Regions from separate parts of the Aquamicrobium ahrensii genome, predicted to be linked through region 1. Evidence: riboswitches for the same ligand, from Rfam matches in the RefSeq annotation. Region 1 holds a riboswitch; each other region holds the start of a gene.
The links. A riboswitch is a leader RNA that binds a small molecule or an ion and turns the genes downstream of it on or off. The one in region 1 is predicted to bind thiamine pyrophosphate.
Positions count from the first base shown of each region.

Region 2: linked by a shared signal. The riboswitch ahead of ABID44_RS03650 (ABC transporter permease) and the one ahead of thiB (thiamine ABC transporter substrate binding subunit) in region 1 are both predicted to bind thiamine pyrophosphate.
Region 3: linked by a shared signal. The riboswitch ahead of ABID44_RS14315 (TenA family protein) and the one ahead of thiB (thiamine ABC transporter substrate binding subunit) in region 1 are both predicted to bind thiamine pyrophosphate.

Region 1 is NZ_JBEPMN010000005.1:149,548-155,018, forward strand. Features, by position in the region: gene ABID44_RS09210 (ABC-F family ATP-binding cassette domain-containing protein) at 1-1,754, opposite strand, end outside; gene ABID44_RS09215 (thiamine diphosphokinase) at 1,756-2,418, opposite strand; TPP riboswitch at 2,502-2,614, shown strand; gene thiB (thiamine ABC transporter substrate binding subunit) at 2,658-3,656, shown strand; gene thiP (thiamine/thiamine pyrophosphate ABC transporter permease) at 3,663-5,291, shown strand; gene thiQ (thiamine ABC transporter ATP-binding protein) at 5,288-5,471, shown strand, end outside.
Region 2 is NZ_JBEPMN010000002.1:157,381-162,851, reverse strand. Features, by position in the region: gene ABID44_RS03670 (ABC transporter permease) at 1-602, opposite strand, end outside; gene ABID44_RS03665 (ABC transporter ATP-binding protein) at 615-1,280, opposite strand; gene ABID44_RS03660 (hypothetical protein) at 1,283-1,744, opposite strand; gene ABID44_RS03655 (alkaline phosphatase) at 1,831-3,579, opposite strand; TPP riboswitch at 3,716-3,818, shown strand; gene ABID44_RS03650 (ABC transporter permease) at 3,939-4,718, shown strand; gene ABID44_RS03645 (ABC transporter substrate-binding protein) at 4,715-5,471, shown strand, end outside.
Region 3 is NZ_JBEPMN010000012.1:53,681-59,151, forward strand. Features, by position in the region: gene ABID44_RS14295 (ATP-binding protein) at 1-81, opposite strand, end outside; gene ABID44_RS14300 (DsbA family protein) at 344-1,018, shown strand; gene ABID44_RS14305 (L,D-transpeptidase) at 1,037-1,756, shown strand; gene ABID44_RS14310 (TenA family protein) at 1,948-2,613, opposite strand; gene ABID44_RS14315 (TenA family protein) at 2,744-2,929, opposite strand; TPP riboswitch at 3,018-3,133, opposite strand; rRNA gene rrf (5S ribosomal RNA) at 3,361-3,475, opposite strand; rRNA gene ABID44_RS14325 (23S ribosomal RNA) at 3,662-5,471, opposite strand, start outside.

The DNA of each region.
Region 1 (5,471 bases):
GCGGCCAGCGCCGCCCGCTCCTTGTCGAGGGCGGCGATGGTCTTCTGGAAGCCGATGGGGTCGCGGTCGTAGAAACCCGGATCGGCGATCTGGTCCTCAAGCCGGTTGATCGCCTCGGTTACCGTCCCGATCTTTTTCGGGAGATTTTCAAGCGCGAATTTCTGCTTGTAAGAGAGCTTTTTCGACGCGGTTTTCGTCGGTTCCTGCGTTTTCGCGGCGGGCGTGTCCTCGGTGCGGGTGCGCAGCTTGCGATCGTCCAGTTTCGAAGCGCCACGCTGGGAAAGCATGTCGGAATAGCCGCCGGCATATTCGATCCAGCGTCCGTCACCGTCGGGGACGATCACGCTGGTCACGGTGCGGTCGAGGAAGTCGCGGTCGTGGCTGACGAGGATGACCGTGCCGGCAAAACCCGCCACGAGCTCCTGCAACAGTTCCAGCGTCTCCATGTCGAGATCGTTGGTCGGCTCGTCCAGAACCAGCAGGTTGGCCGGGCGCGAGAGCACGCGCGCCAGCAACAGGCGCGCGCGCTCGCCGCCCGAAAGCTCGCGCACCGGCGTGCGCGCCTGTTCCGGCTTGAACAGGAAGTCCTTCATGTAGGAGACGACATGGCGCTGCTCGCCATTGACGACCAGGCTCTCGCCGCGCCCGTCGGTGAGATAGTGCGCCAGCGTTTCATTGGGGTCGGCCGCCTCGCGCTTCTGGTCGAGGGTGGCGATCTCCAGATTGACGCCGAGGCGCACGCTGCCGGTGTCGGGCGCAAGCTCGCCGGTCAGCATCTTCAGCAGCGTGGTCTTTCCCGCGCCGTTGGGCCCGACAAGGCCGATGCGGTCGCCGCGCTGGATGCGGGTCGAGAAGTCCCGGACCACGACCAGATCGCCAAAGCTCCTGGAGATCGATTTTGCCTCGATCACCAGTTTCCCGGATTCGGCGGCGTCGCTCGCCACCATGGTGGCCGCGCCTTCCACGCCCCTGTGGCTACGGTGGCGCTGGCGCAGCGTCTGCAATTCACCGAGACGGCGCACATTGCGCTTGCGCCGGGCGGTCACGCCATAGCGCAGCCAGTGCTCCTCGCGCGCGATCTGGCGGCCGAGCTTGTGCTGGTCGCGCTCCTCCTCCTCCAGGATCTGGTCGCGCCATTCCTCGAAATTGGCGAAGCTTCGGTCGAGACGGCGTGTCTGGCCGCGATCCAGCCAGACGGTGGCGCGTGACACGCGTTCGAGAAAGCGGCGGTCGTGCGAGATGACCACCAGCGCCGAGGAGGAGCGGATCAGCTCTTCCTCCAGCCATTCGATGACGTTGAGGTCGAGATGGTTGGTCGGCTCGTCGAGCAGCAATATGTCGGGCTCCGGGGCCATGACGCGGGCGAGCGCGGCGCGGCGCGCCTCGCCGCCGGACAGCTCCGCCGGGGATTCTTCACCGGTAAGCCCGAGATGTTCGAGCAGATAGGTGGCGCGATAAGGGTCGTCGGCAGGTCCCAGCCCCGCCTCGACATAGGTGCGCACCGTGGCGAAGCCTTCCATGTCGGGAGCCTGCGCCAAATAGCGGATGGTGGCGCTGGGCTGGCGGAAAATCTCGCCGTCCTGCGCCTCGGCGAGCCCGGCGGCGATCTTCAGCAGCGTCGACTTGCCGGAGCCGTTGCGGCCGACCAGCGCGATGCGGTCGCCGGGGCCGACAGTAAGGTCCGCGCCGTCGAGCAGCGGCGTGCCGCCGAAGGTGAGGCGGATGCCGGCAAGATTGAGAAGCGGCGGGGCCATGTCAGCCGTCCTTTCCGGTAAGCGGATGGGCGACCAGCAGGGCGCGGCCCCGCGCAAGGTCGATACGAAGCCGCCCGCCAGTTGCGTTCGACTTCAAAACTTCGTTCGACATGGTCAGCGACGAGCCGAACGGCACGGTGACGGCGTCGAGCGGCCATTTCGCGCCGGTCACGGTCAGCCCGGCCAGCTCCGAAAAACCGAGAACCGAAAACAGCGTGCCCTCGGCATAATCGAATTCCACCGGTGCGTGCGGCAGCGGCCGGCCCTCCTGCGCGCCGCTGGTCAGAATCACGTCGATCCCCATCTCGGCCAGCCGCAGCGCCAGCGTCATGTGCAGGAAACTGTGGTCGGCGCGCGCGCCGCCGAACGCACCGGCCAGCACAAGCGCGCTCGCCCCCTGTTCGAGCGCGATGTCCACCGCCAGCTCACCGTCGGTGCGGTCCTTGTCCGAGGGGAATTCCCGCTTTGGCACAGCTTTCAGACGCTCCGGCAGCATCTGGGGAGCGGAATCGAAATCGCCAACCCAAAGCTCCGGCACAATGTCGAGGGCCTCGGCGTGGCCAATGCCGGAATCGGCGGCGATGATTCGCGTTCCGGCGATCTGGCGCTCAAGGGCGGGCGTGCGGACAAGCTCGCCGCCGAGAAGAATTGTGTATCGGCTCATGGGAGGGGCATTAGCAGTCCCTTCAATGGAACGGAAGAGCGCCGCCTCTCTTGCTTCCCGCCGTCGGGGGCCCTATTTCTGGATATGCTCTAACGGGGTGCCGGACGCGTTCTTCGCGGCCCGGCTGAGAGGCTCAGGCCAACCCGCCGAACCTGATCCGGCTTGTACCGGCGGAGGGATTAGAAGCTGTCGGACATCCGGCGCCTCGACCCCCTGACCACGAAACCAAGGAGGCGCCGATGCGCACATTGCTTCTATCCGTCCTCTCTGTCGCCGCGCTGTTCGCCGTCGCGCCCGCTTCGGCGCAAGGCAAGCTCACCATCTACACCTATGACAGCTTCACCGCCGACTGGGGCCCCGGCCCGCAGGTGAAGAAGAATTTCGAGGCCGAATGCGGCTGCGAGGTCGATTTCGTCTCCGTGGCTGACGGCGTGGCCCTGCTCAACCGGCTGAAGCTGGAAGGCGCGTCCACGAAGGCCGACATCGTGCTCGGGCTCGACACAAACCTCACAGCAGAGGCGTGGGGCACGGGACTGTTCGTGGCCCATGGCGCAACGCCGGAAGCGAACGTTCCGGGCGGCTGGAACGACGACATGTTCGTGCCTTACGACTACGGTTATTTCGCCGTGGTCTATGACACCGAAAAGCTGCCCGAGCCGCCGTCGAGCCTCAAGGAGCTGGTCGAGGGGGACCAGAAGCAGAAGATCGTCATTCAGGACCCGCGCACCTCGACGCCGGGCCTCGGCCTGTTGCTGTGGGTGCGTTCGGTCTATGGCGAGGAGGCGGGCGCGGCGTGGGAGAAGCTGAAAGGCCGCGTGCTGACGGTGACGCCCGGCTGGAGCGAGGCCTATGGGCTGTTCACGAAGGGCGAAGCGCCGATGGTGCTGTCCTACACCACCTCGCCAGCCTATCACATGATCGCCGACAAGTCGGAGCGTTATCAGGCCGCCCCCTTCGCGGAAGGGCATTATCTCCAGGTCGAGGTGGCCGGCATCACCATTGCCGGGGCGAAGAACCCGCTGGCCGAGAAATTCCTCGCCTTCATGACCGGGCCGGGCTTTCAGGATTCGGTGCCGGAAACCCAGTGGATGTACCCGGCCGGCAAGACCGACAAGCCGCTCGACCCGGCCTTCGACAAGCTCGTGAAGCCGACCAAAACCTTGCAGTTCAGCCCGCAGGAGGTGGCCGACAACCGCAAGGCCTGGGTGGATGAGTGGCTGGCGGTCATGGGCAGGTAAGACAAATTGGCCGCCGGGAGAGTTTCCGCACAAAGCGACCTGCGCATCGCCGCCGGCATCGTGGCGCTGGCGGCGATTTCGCTGCTGATCGGCGGCGCCTTCGCCGGTCTGGTGGCCGAAGGCGTGCGCGACCTCTCCGGCGCGGTCGCCGCCTTCGATCCCTATATGCTGAGGGTGGCGCGTTTCACGCTGTGGCAGGCGCTGCTGTCGACGCTGCTCTCCGTGGCGCCAGCGTTGTTCGTGGCGCGTGCGCTGGCGCGGCACCCGCATTTTCCGGGGCGCGGCCTGATCCTGCAACTCTTCGCCGTGCCGCTGGCGCTGCCGGCTCTTGTCGCGGCCCTCGGCGTTCTGGCGCTCTACGGGCGCGCCGGTTATTTCGCCGGGCTGTTCTCCACGCTCGGCGGCGATGAATGGCCGGGCGTTTACGGGCTTTCCGGCATCCTCGTCGCGCATGTGTTCTTCAACCTGCCGCTCAGCGTGCGGCTGTTCGTGGAAGCCTTGCAGACGGTTCCAACGGACCAGTGGCGGCTGGCGAGCCAGCTCGGCATGGGGGCGCGGGCCGGCTTCAGGCTGATCGAATGGCCGGTGCTGCGTCAGGCGCTGCCGGGCGTGGCCGGGCTGGTGTTCATGCTGTGCGTCACATCCTTCACCATCGTTTTGACGCTTGGCGGCGGACCGCGCGCCACCACGCTGGAAGTCGCGATCTATCAGGCGTTGCGCTTCGATTTCGACCCTGCCCGCGCCGTGGCCCTGACCACCTTGCAGGTGACGCTGACGCTGGCCATCGTCTTCGCGCTGACGCGTCTGGGAGCCAATACGACGGCGGAGGCCAGTCTTTCGGTAGCGCCGCGCCGCTTCGTCTCGGTCGGAGCCGGGGAGGCGGCGCTCAACGCCGTATTGATCGTGCTCGCCTTGCTGTTCGTCGCCGGCCCCATGGCCGCGACGGTGGCGGCGGGCTTGCAGGCCGAGCTTGGCCGTCTCGTTCTGGAGCCGGCGGTGCAGCGCGCGGCGCTCACCAGTCTGGCGCTGGCGCTGTCGTCGGCGCTGCTGGCGGCCGCCCTTTCGATGGCGCTGGTGATGGCGCGCCGCGCGCTCGCCCTGCGCCCCGCCGGTGCGCGCCGCCCGCTGCTCGAATACGCCACCGATACGGGAGCCGGCTTCGTGCTTGTGGTGCCGCCGATCGTCGTCGGCGCGGGCTGGTTCATCCTGCTGCGCCATGTCGCAGATGTGTTCGCTTTCGCGCCGGTGCTGGTGGTCACCGTCAATGCGGTGATGGCGATGCCCTTCGCCATAAGAGCGCTTCGCCCGGCCTATGATGCGGCGAGCGCCCGCCACGAGCGGCTGTGCGCGCAGTTGGGAATCGTAGGCTGGGCCCGGCTCAGGCTGATCGACTGGCCCTCGCTGCGGCGGCCGCTGGCCACCGCGGCCGCATTCGCCATGGCGCTGTCGCTGGGCGACCTTGGCGTGATCGCGCTGTTCGGTTCCGATGCCGTGCAGACGCTGCCCTATCTGCTTCTGGCGCGCATGGGCAGCTACCGCACTGCCGATGCGGCGGGACTGGCGCTGCTTCTCGGGCTGGCCTGCCTCGCCCTGATGTTCCTGTCGACGCGGCTCGCGAAGGAGACGCAGCAATGACCCGCAGCGCATCGTCCGTCGCCGGGGTACAGGTGGAGAAGGTGAGGTTCAGCTATGGCGAGGCCGCGTTCGAGTTCGACGTGGCGTTTCGGCCCGGCTGCATCACCGCCGTGATGGGGCCGAGCGGATCGGGCAAATCGACCCTGCTCAACCTCGTCGCCGGTTTCGAGATGCCGGCCT
Region 2 (5,471 bases), on a different contig from region 1:
TCGTGATTGGCGTGGGTGGCCCACACCGACTGGATCGGCACGAGGATGGCCCGGTCCCACGGCGTTCCCGTAGGCGCCATGCGGCCGACCACCCGGTACTCCACATGCGAGTGCACCTCGCCGGCTTCGCCGACCGCCCCGTGGAAGGGATGGAAGCTGTCGCCGATGGCGCGGCTGACCTGCGCGCCGACGATGGCGTCGCCCATGTGGCTGAACCCTTCGCCCTCGCCCAGCCCGCCAAGCATCTCAACCGCGTCGGAGGTCGTGCCCACGATCGGATAACCGGCCACGAAATCGCCGAAGCCGACGGGAACGGCATTTTCCACGCGCGGATCGGCCCGAAGCGCAGCCAGCGTTTCAGGCGGCAGCAGCGGCAGCGGTGCGGGTTGCAGAAAGATCGACGACAGGATGAGCTGCGTTTCCGAACCCGCAGCGCCGACGACCAGATCGAAGGCGGCCGCGGCACGCGCGCTGCCCAGCCGCAATGCGCGCTCCTGCAGCGTGACGGATACGCCGAGCGCCGTCGCCAGCGCGATCAGCAGGGCGAGGATCAGCGCGCCGATCCAGTTGCGGCGAAGGTCGGCAAGAATGAAATGGAACACTTCTTTCTCCGCTCAGGCCGCCAGGCGGCCGTTCTCCAGCCGCAAGGTGCGGCCCATGCGTTCGATAAGCCTGCCGTCATGGCTGGCAACGATCAGCGTCGAGCCGGCCTCCTGTGCCAGTTCGACCAGCAGGTTGGCGACGGCAGCGCCGGATTCGGCATCGAGGCTGGCGGTCGGCTCGTCGGCCACGATCAGGCCGGGCCTGCCGACCAGCGAGCGGGCAACCGCCACGCGCTGCATCTGACCGCGCGACATGGTGCCGACAAGCTGCTCCGGACGCTCGATCCCCACCCTTGCGAGCAATTCCCGGGCCCGCGGCTGCATCCCCGCCGGCAGGCGCAGGTGCGACAGGCGCTGGGGCAGCAGCACATTCGCCTCGGCGGACAGACCGGGAAAGAGATGAAAGTCCTGCATGACGAGACCCACATTGCGGGCACGCCAGCGGTCGCGCCCGCCTTCCGGCAATCCGGCAATGTTTTCGTCATTCCATGCAACGCGCCCCGAGCCGGCCCGCTCCATGCCGGTGACGATGTTGATGAAGGTCGTCTTGCCAGAACCCGAGGGGCCGACAAGCGCCGCCGTTTCGCCCGCAGCGAGGCTGAGCGAAGGCAGATCGAGCGCCGGAACCGGCAATCCCGGATAGCGCACCTGCAGGCCGTCGACGGAAAGCGCCAGCACGTTCAGACCCTCCGGAAATCAGCGCCGACGATGCGCAGCAGGCTGACGAAACCGGTCTCGGGGTCGGTCCAGGAGCCGACCTCGAGCTTGCCCGAAACCTCGATGATGCCGTTGGCCTGCTCGAAGGTCTGCGCCCGGTCGAGATAGACCACGATGATGTCGTCCGGCCAATCCGCATCCGAGGAACAGAAGGGACAGAGCGCCAAGGGAATTTCGGTGAGCACGAAGAAATCGGCTTCGGCCTTGAGCGGCGGGGCCATGAAGCCGCGCATGACCACGGACCTGCCTTCCAGCGCCTTCACCTTGTCGGAGAAGGTGAGGCCGAGAACGCTGACCTTGCCATACAACTCGTCGAAAGAAATCATGTCGGCGGCCGCATGGGCGGGGCGCGAAGCGGCGAGCGAAAGCACCGCGCCGCCCACCATACCCAGCATCTGCCGGCGTCGGATCTTGCGGGAATTCATTGCAGCCTCCTTTGCAAAGCCTGCGCGGAACGGAAACGGATGCAGGCCCGGAGCTTCTCCGGGCCTGTTTCCCGATGGCGAGGCGCTTACTGCGTCTGCTTTGCGCCCAGCGCCAGAGCGTCGGCCAGCACACGGTAGACGTCGCTCTGCTCCATATAGCCCTTGAAGTTCTCCGAGCCGGGGCCGGTAGCCTGAAGCACCACGTCGTCCACGGCATGGACGCCGGTGTCGCCGTCGCGCGGGATGTTGCCCTGCACCAGAACAGCGCCGGGAACGTCCTTGTAGGCCTCGTTGGCGATGTATTTCTTGTTCTCATCCTGAATGGCCGGAACGAACGGGCCGTCGAGTTTCGGACGGAAGGTCTCGTAGTGGTCGGGGCCGTTGTTGGCCGCCAGGAACAGGCGGCGCGAGACATCGACGCTGTCGGGATAGCCGTCGCCATCCGAGTCGACATAGTTCGGGAAGCCGGCATCGGCATAGGTGCCGACCTTCTCGCGCATATCGTCGCCCGGCTTCTCGTCATCGACCGTACCGATGATCGAGACGCCATGGGTGTGGTCGCCGGTGACGACGATCAGCGTATCGGGGTTCTGCTCGGCAAACTCGCGGGCGACGCCGATGGCCTTGTCGAACTCGATGGTGTCGACCACGGCGCGATCCCAGTCGAGCGGATGGGACATCTTGTCGACATTGGCGGCCTCGACAACCAGCACGAAGCCTTCCGCGTTCTTCGAAAGCTGGCCGAGAGCGGCTTTCGTCATGTCGACCAGACCGGGCTGCTCGGGGAACTTCTCCACGGTGCCCTTCTTCAGGAACTCGCGGTCGAGCGTGGTGTCCATGTTGCCGGTATGGAACAGGCCGAGCACCTTGCCGGTGTTGGAGCCGGCTGCCGCCTCCAGCTCACCCTTGGTGGTGGCCAGCGTATAGCCTGCTTCCCTGAAGCCCTCGATATGGTCGGTGTCGTCCTTGCGCTTGGAGCCGGCAACCGACTGCGGCAGGAAATAGGCCGATCCGCCGCCGAAGATCACATCGGGCTTCAGGTCGAAGATCTGGTTGTTGATGGCGGCCTTCTCGGCGCGGCGGCGGGTGTGGGCGAAGAGCGCGGCAGGCGTCGCATCCTGAAGTTCGGAAGTGGTGACGATGCCGACCGACTTCGAGGTCTGGCGGCGGAGCGCCTCGACCAGCGTCTCGACCTTCGGATCGTCGAACGGATCTTCGGTGCGGTCGGCATAGACGCCGATCGCGTTCACCGCGCTCTTGTGGCCGGTCATATAGGCCGACATGGTGTTGGCGCTGTCGGTGGCGACGGCTTCGGTGGACGAGGTGCCGATGAAGGCCATGCGGTCCAGTTCGTCCATGTTGAGGCGGCCATTGGCCTTGCCCTCGGTCATGCCCTTGGACATGATGCGGGCGGCGGTGCGGTGCGCGACCGAAAGACCGTCGGCGATCAGGAAGATCACGTTCTTGGCTCTGGGCTCGTCAGCGGTGCCGTAAACTTCCCACATCACGGTCTTTTCCTCATCGCCGGCCCTGGCGATGACGGTGTAGACGCCGGGTTCCGTGATCGTGACGCCTTCAAGACGCACGGCGGAAGCCTCAACGCCGTCTTCCTTCTCGATGAAGGTGGCTTCCTTGCCGAGCACTTCAGCGGCCGGCTTGCCATTGATGGTGACGCTGACGTCGGAGCCGGCGACGACGCCGTCGAACTCCACCTTAACGTCGAAGGGCGAAGCGGTGAGGATCGTAGCGCGGTCAAGCGGGTAGACCGTGGCGGCGCCGGCGACGGCCGGGACCAGTATGGTGGTTGCGGTCAGGATGGCGAGCAGGCTTCGCATGTCGGGTTCTCCGTAAGCGTCGAAAGAGCCCGCTAGCTAGGCCCGGCACATTACAACGCGATGACAGGTCCCGGACAGGTTGATGACAAAGCTGCCCGGCGTGCTTGACAGCACCGGCGACCTGCAACATAGATGGCTTCATTCCGAGGGGAGCGCTGTACGGCGCTGAGATGGCGATGAGCCAGACCCTTGAACCTGATCCGGGTTATGCCGGCGTAGGAACGGAACAAGGGCCTTCGGGCAATCCTGCCAATTCTTCGCACACCTGGATCTCCATGATGACAAGTCGGGAGATCGCCATGACGTTCAAATCCAAAGTCCGCCCGCCGACGCCACGCTCCTTCTAGGAGGGCGGAGCCATGTCGGCTGTCCCGGCAGCGTTGCGCACCGCTCTTGTGCTGCTGGCCTCATGGCAGGTGATCGTCGTCGCCTTCGCCCCGCCACGCTACATATTGCCGGCGCCGCTCGACGTGGCGGCCGCTTTTCGTCGGCAGCCGCTCTATCTTCTCGACAACACGCTCGTGACGCTGGCCGAGATCGCCGCCGGCTTCGTGGCGGGCGCGCTCGCCGGCATCGCCACCGCGCTTGCCGTGGCTCTGTTTCCGCGCCTCGGGCGGGCAATCTGGCCGGTGGTGCTGGTGCTGCAGGCCTTTCCGGTCTTCGTCATCGCGCCCTTGCTGGTTCTGTGGTTCGGCTTCGGCATGGCCTCGAAAGTGGTGATGACGGCGCTTATCATCTTCTTCCCCGTCGCCTCCGCCTTCGCCGACGGCCTGCGGCGCACGCCGCCGGAGATCGTCGACGCCGCCGCGCTCACCCCGGCCACCCACCGCCGGACGCTGTTCCTGCTGCGCATGCCGCTCGCGCTTCCAGCGCTGGTTTCCGGCCTCAGGGTTGCAGCGCCGCTTGCTCCGCTGGGAGCGGTGATCGGCGAGTGGGTCGGCGCATCGGCCGGGCTCGGGTTCGTCATGGTCCAGGCCAACGCCCGCATGCAGACCGACACGATGTTCGCGGCCATGAGCATCATCGCCATTCTTGCTCTGGCGTTGCGCCGGCTCGTCGACGCACTCGCTCCGCTTCTCACGCCATGGGCGCGGGAAGACGACTTCTCCTCCACAATCCGACAAAGGAAACCGCAATGATCCGCACCTGCGCGCTCGCGCTCCTGCTCTCCACCGCCGCGGCAGGCGCAGCCCACGCCGCCGACAAGCTCACCGTGATGCTGGAATGGTTCGTCAATCCCGACCACGCGCCGCTGGTGGTGGCGAAAGAGCTCGGCCTGTTCGATGAAGCCGGGCTGGAGGTGGAGCTCGTGCCGCCGGCCGACCCTTCGATCGTGCCGCGCGCCGTCGCCTCCGGCAAGGTCGAGATCGGCGTCCACTATCAGCCAAACCTCTATCTCGACCATGACGCCGGCGTTTCGCTGGTGCGTTTCGGCACGCTGGTCGAGACCCCGCTCAACACGCTCACCGTTCTGGCCGATGGCCCGATCAGGGAGTTGAAGGACCTTGAAGGCAAGAAGATCGGCTTCTCCGTCTCCGGCTTCGAGGACGCCATCATCGGCCGCATGCTGGACAATGCCGGAGTGGACAAGGACACGATCGAGCTGGTCAATGTCAATTTCGCGCTGTCGCCGTCGCTGATCAGCGGACAGGTGGACGCCACCATCGGCGGATACCGCAATTTCGAGCTGACCCAGATGAAGCTCGAAGGCCATGAAGGTCGCGCCTTCTTCCCCGAGGAGCACGGCATTCCGGTCTATGACGAACTGATCTTCATCACGAGGCCGGAACTGGTCAAGGACGATCGCCTCAAGCGCTTCCTCGCCGCCGTGGAAAAAGGCGCGATCCACCTCACCAACCATCCCGAAGAGGGTTGGAATCTGTTCGTGAAGG
Region 3 (5,471 bases), on a different contig from region 1:
TATCCATGCCACGGCCGACAGCCACACCAGCCCGGTGATCAGAATCAATATTGCGAAGAGTCGGGTTCGCAGGGAACGCATCGGACTTTTCTCCGTTCGCCGCGCCACCTGCCGGCAGGTGACGCGAAAGCTTCATTGCCTCATGCCGGGGCCTTAAGGCAAACTTAAGAAAATGCCGCCACTTGCCCAAGCGGCAGCTGTGCGCTGCCGGCAACACCGCAATTTTTAAGCTATCGTGGTCTTTTCTTTCGCGGTTAAGCCTGCCTTAAGGTCCACGAAACCCTGTCGGCCCGATCATTTGAAATCGAGGCCGCCTGCCATGTCGACAAACCCACCGCGGATCATGCAGCAATTCGCAAACACCCGTTCCCGTGAAGCCTATGGCGCAGCGCCCCTCAGCCGACGCGCAGCGCTGGGTCTGCTTGCGCTGGCGGCCGCGCCCGGCTGGATCACAGACGCCCGGGCCTCCGAAGAAGACGGCCTCAGCACCGAGATGATCCTGAACGACCCGGCCGACCCGCAAGCCGGCAACGCCAGGGGCGATGTCACTATCGTCTATTTCTTCGACTACAACTGCCCTTTCTGCAAGAAGACCATGGGACCGCTGAACAAGGCCGTGAAACAGGATGGCGAGGTCCGCCTCGTCTACAAGGACTGGCCGATCCTCAGCTCCGCCTCAATTTACGGCGCGAAGCTGGCTCTGGCGGCCCACTATCAGGGCAAGTACAGCGATGCTCATCATGCCATGATGACCATCGAGGGTGGCAGGGTGCCGGAAGACAAGATGCGTAAGGCCGTGGCTGGCGCAGGGGTAGACATGGTCAGGCTGGAACGCGACATGAAGGCCAGAGACGCCGAGATCACCGCACTGTTGCGCCGTCATGGCGCACAGGCCGACGCGCTCGGCCTTGCAGGCACGCCGGTTTTCCTGATCGGCCCCTTTCTCGTCGCCTCCGCGCTCGACGAGGCCGGCTTCAGGCAGGTTATTTCCGACGCGCGTGAGCGCGACAGCAACTGACACGAAGGATTTCAGGCAATGACCGACGCAACGGACGGGCCGGCACGACGCGCTTTGACGGTACTGGCGCTCCTTGCCTGCATGGGGTTGGCTGCCTGCACCACCACCTCTTCGGAGATAGCGACGCCGCCGGGATTGCAGCCCACGCCTCCTGCGCCCGCGGTGACGCCTGCCTCCATCGAACAGGCCCGGTCCCCGGTTACGCCGCCCCGTCTTGGCCCGCGCCCGAATGAGCGCTTTCCGCTGCCAAATGAGGATCTGTCGGCTATTCCGGAGAAATATCACCGCCAGATGGTCGACTATCGGAGCGACCACGCGCCGGGCACGATCGTCGTCGATCCGGCCAACCGTTTTCTTTATCTCGTGCAGGCCAACGGCAAGGCGTTGCGCTACGGCGTTGGTGTTGGCGCAGCCGGTCGCGGCTTCAGCGGCGTGACGGATCTCGCATGGAAGCAGGAGTGGCCGCGCTGGCGTCCCACCGACTCCATGATCGCCCGCGCTCCCGAGCAGTACAAGAAATATGAGAACGGCGTCGAAGGCGGCCCCGGCAACCCGCTGGGCGCCCGGGCGCTCTACCTGTTCAAGGATGGCAAGGATACTTACTACCGCATTCACGGAACAACCCAGCCCACCAGCATCGGCAAGGCCGTGTCGGCCGGCTGCATCCGCATGCTCAACATGGATGTCGTCGACCTTTACCAGCGCGTGCGCCCCGGCTCCAAGGTGGTCATCCTGTAAAGGCGGGCCGGAATCGCTTGAACAAGCACCCAACATGAAAACCTCCCCGGTCGGGGTGCAGCCGGGGAGGTTTCTTCATTATGGCGCTCCGCATCCATTCAGGGGCGCAAGGGTCTTCTGACACTTTGGACGTGCGTCGGAACAATCAAAAACGGCTACATTTCCGGTCCGCCAATGTCGCCTTTTTTGCCCTATCCGGCGACGGCATCCAGCCCCATTTGCCAGAAATCCGCTTCCAGTCGCGCGGCCTTGCCGAACAGAATGGCCAGTTCGCCGAAGCGGCGTTCCGTCATCGAGCGCGCAGCCAGATCGTCAAGCAGCTTGCGCGAACCGATGGCGAGTTGCTGGAACGCTTCGCCTGCATATTCGCCGATCCACTCGCGATAAGGATGGTCCCCCAGCGCCTCGACGCCCTGCGGAGCGAGCGCTTTACCAATCTCGGCATAGCCGATGACGCAAGGGGCGAGCGCGACATGCAGGTCGAGCAGATCACCTGCAGCGCCGCAATCGAGCACGAAACGGGTATAGGCTACGGTCGCCTGATGCTCCTGCACTGAATGGAGCTGTTCCGGCGAAAGTCCCCAGCGCCCGCACAGCCGCACATGCAACTCGGTCTCGTCGAGTATGCCAGCCAGGCCCGCCTGCGCCGCTCTGATCTCAGGGATGGTGCGGCTCTTGTACGCCGCCAGAGCCCAGGCGCGCGAGAACTGGATCAAGAACAGATAATCCTGCACCAGATAGGCGCGGAAGGCTTCTTGCGGCAACGTGCCCTCCCCAAGTTGCTGAACGAATTTGTGCTCGACATAGCTCCTCCAGTCGACCTCCGCCGCCAACTTCAACCGTTCGAAAACGTCCATCTTCACTCTCCCTTCCGGTAGTTACGTTGAAAAAGGCCGGTTCCAGCCTCGCCGGCCATCAAAAGAAATCCCGGCTGTTTTCCGGTTCGGCTGGGCCAGTACGATCCAGTTCCGTACGCAGGTGGTCTATTCATTGGGCATGAACCAGGCTCAGGGAGCTGTCGGGAAAGTGATGGTCCTGCGCCAGGTGGGAAGATACCATCAGTTCGGTCGGCATTTCGCCCGCGAACAATTCCCGACCGAAACTGCACCCGATGGCTTTCATCCAGAGCGACCCGCTTTCAAGCCGGAGCATTTCGCTGGGGCGTTCTGTCATCTTGCTGTCCTTACGTGGAGGGCAGCGAGACCGCTTGTTCAAACTGGTTTCAGGCATGAGCGGCCTCGCAAGGAGACCGACGAAAGACAGCATTGACAATCGCCATCCCTTCGCCGGCATGATCCGGATCAGGTTCGAAGGGTCACCGCGCTGCTGGCGCCAGCGGTCTCTCAGCCCCTTGCCGGGGCTCCCCTTGGTGAGCTTTCTCTGTAGGAAATAAGCACCGGTCTGTCACCCCGTACGCCTCAAACAAAGGGCCGCACGGTTTCGGTGTTAAATGGCAAATTGATTTGCCTTCACTTCCCCGCAGGGTGGGGGCGAAACCACCGGATCGTGCCCACAACGCAAAACGCCGCCCCAAAGGGCGGCGTTTCAATCAGTAAATTGTTCTGTTCTGTGTGATCTGGAGAAGATTTTCATGCGTTTTGCAGACCTGGCAGCGACCTACTCTCCCGCGTCTTTAGACGAAGTACCATCGGCGCAGGGGCGTTTCACGGCCGTGTTCGGAATGGGAACGGGTGCAGCCGCCCCGCCATGACCACCAGGTCGGCAAAGCGCATGTTATCTGAGAAGCTGTTTTGTGCTGATGTTGTTAGCGAGCGAGGTCTGCCGCTTCGGGCAAGGCCCGCAAGCGCGACTGCGCGTCGCCGGTTTTCCGGCGCTCTCGCGGAGCATAGGCCCGAAGGGCCGCTCATGCGTTAGCGCTGGGTTTGATGAACATAAGGAATGAGAACGATCAAGCCTATCGAACTATTAGTACCGGTAAGCTTCAAGCGTTGCCGCTCTTCCACACCCGGCCTATCAACGTGGTCGTCTTCCACGGTTCTCAGGGAATACTCGTTTCCAGGTGGGTTTCCCGCTTAGATGCCTTCAGCGGTTATCCCGTCCGTATATAGCTACCCTGCTATGCGGCTGGCGCCACAACAGGTCCACCAGAGATACGTCCATCCCGGTCCTCTCGTACTAGGGACAGATCCTGTCAATATTCCTACACCCACGGCAGATAGGGACCGAACTGTCTCACGACGTTCTGAACCCAACTCACGTACCGCTTTAAATGGCGAACAGCCATACCCTTGGGACCTGCTCCAGCCCCAGGATGCGATGAGTCGACATCGAGGTGCCAAACAACCCCGTCGATATGGACTCTTGGGGGTCATCAGCCTGTTATCCCCGGCGTACCTTTTATCCGTTGAGCGATGGCCCTTCCACGCGGGACCACCGGATCACTATGACCGACTTTCGTCTCTGCTCGACTTGTCAGTCTCGCAGTCAGGCAGGCTTATGCCATTGCACTCAGCGAACGATTTCCGACCGTTCTGAGCCCACCATCGCGCGCCTCCGTTACTCTTTAGGAGGCGACCGCCCCAGTCAAACTACCCACCATACATTGTCCCGGACCCGGATAACGGGCCGCGGTTAGACATCCATAGTAATAAGGGTGGTATTTCAAGGGTGGCTCCACCAAGGCTGGCGCCCTGGCTTCAAAGCCTACCACCTATCCTACACATGTCACTACGAATGCCAATGTAAAGCTATAGTAAAGGTGCACGGGGTCTTTCCGTCTAACCGCAGGAACCCCGCATCTTCACGGGGAATTCAATTTCACTGAGTCTATGCTGGAGACAGCGGGGAAGTCGTTACGCCATTCGTGCAGGTCGGAACTTACCCGACAAGGAATTTCGCTACCTTAGGACCGTTATAGTTACGGCCGCCGTTTACCGGGGCTTCGATTCAAAGCTTGCACCTCTCCTCTTAACCTTCCGGCACCGGGCAGGCGTCAGACCCTATACGTCGCCTTGCGGCTTCGCAGAGCCCTGTGTTTTTGATAAACAGTCGCTACCCCCTGGTCTGTGCCACCCTCTTACGGTTGCCCGCAAAAGGGTCACGCTTCTTCCGAAGTTACGCGTGCAATTTGCCGAGTTCCTTCAGCATAGTTCTCTCAAGCGCCTTGGTATACTCTACCAGTCCACCAGTGTCGGTTTCGGGTACGGGCTATAAGGAGGAGCTATTTCCCGGGACCGCTTCACTGCCAGATCAATCCGATAAGACCTGACAATACACGCGATCCGTCACTACCTCCAGGCTCACGAATATTAACGTGATTCCCATCGACTACGCCTTTCGGCCTCGCCTTAGGGGCCGGCTAACCCTGCTCAGATTAACTTTAAGCAGGAACCCTTGGACTTTCGGCGGGGGAGTCTCTCACTCCCCTTACGTTACTCATGTCAGCATTCGCACTTCTGATACCTCCACCGCCCCTCACGGGTGCGGCTTCATCAGCTTACAGAACGCTCCGCTACCGCTCGTCTTGCGACGAACCCTAAGCTTCGGTGTATGGCTTGAGCCCCGTTACATTTTCGGCGCAAAGACCCTTATTTAGACCAGTGAGCTGTTACGCTTTCTTTAAATGATGGCTGCTTCTAAGCCAACATCCTGGTTGTTTTGGGATCCTCACATCCTTTCCCACTTAGCCATAACTTGGGGACCTTAGCTGTAGGTCAGGGTTGTTTCCCTTTCCACGACGGACGTTAGCACCCGC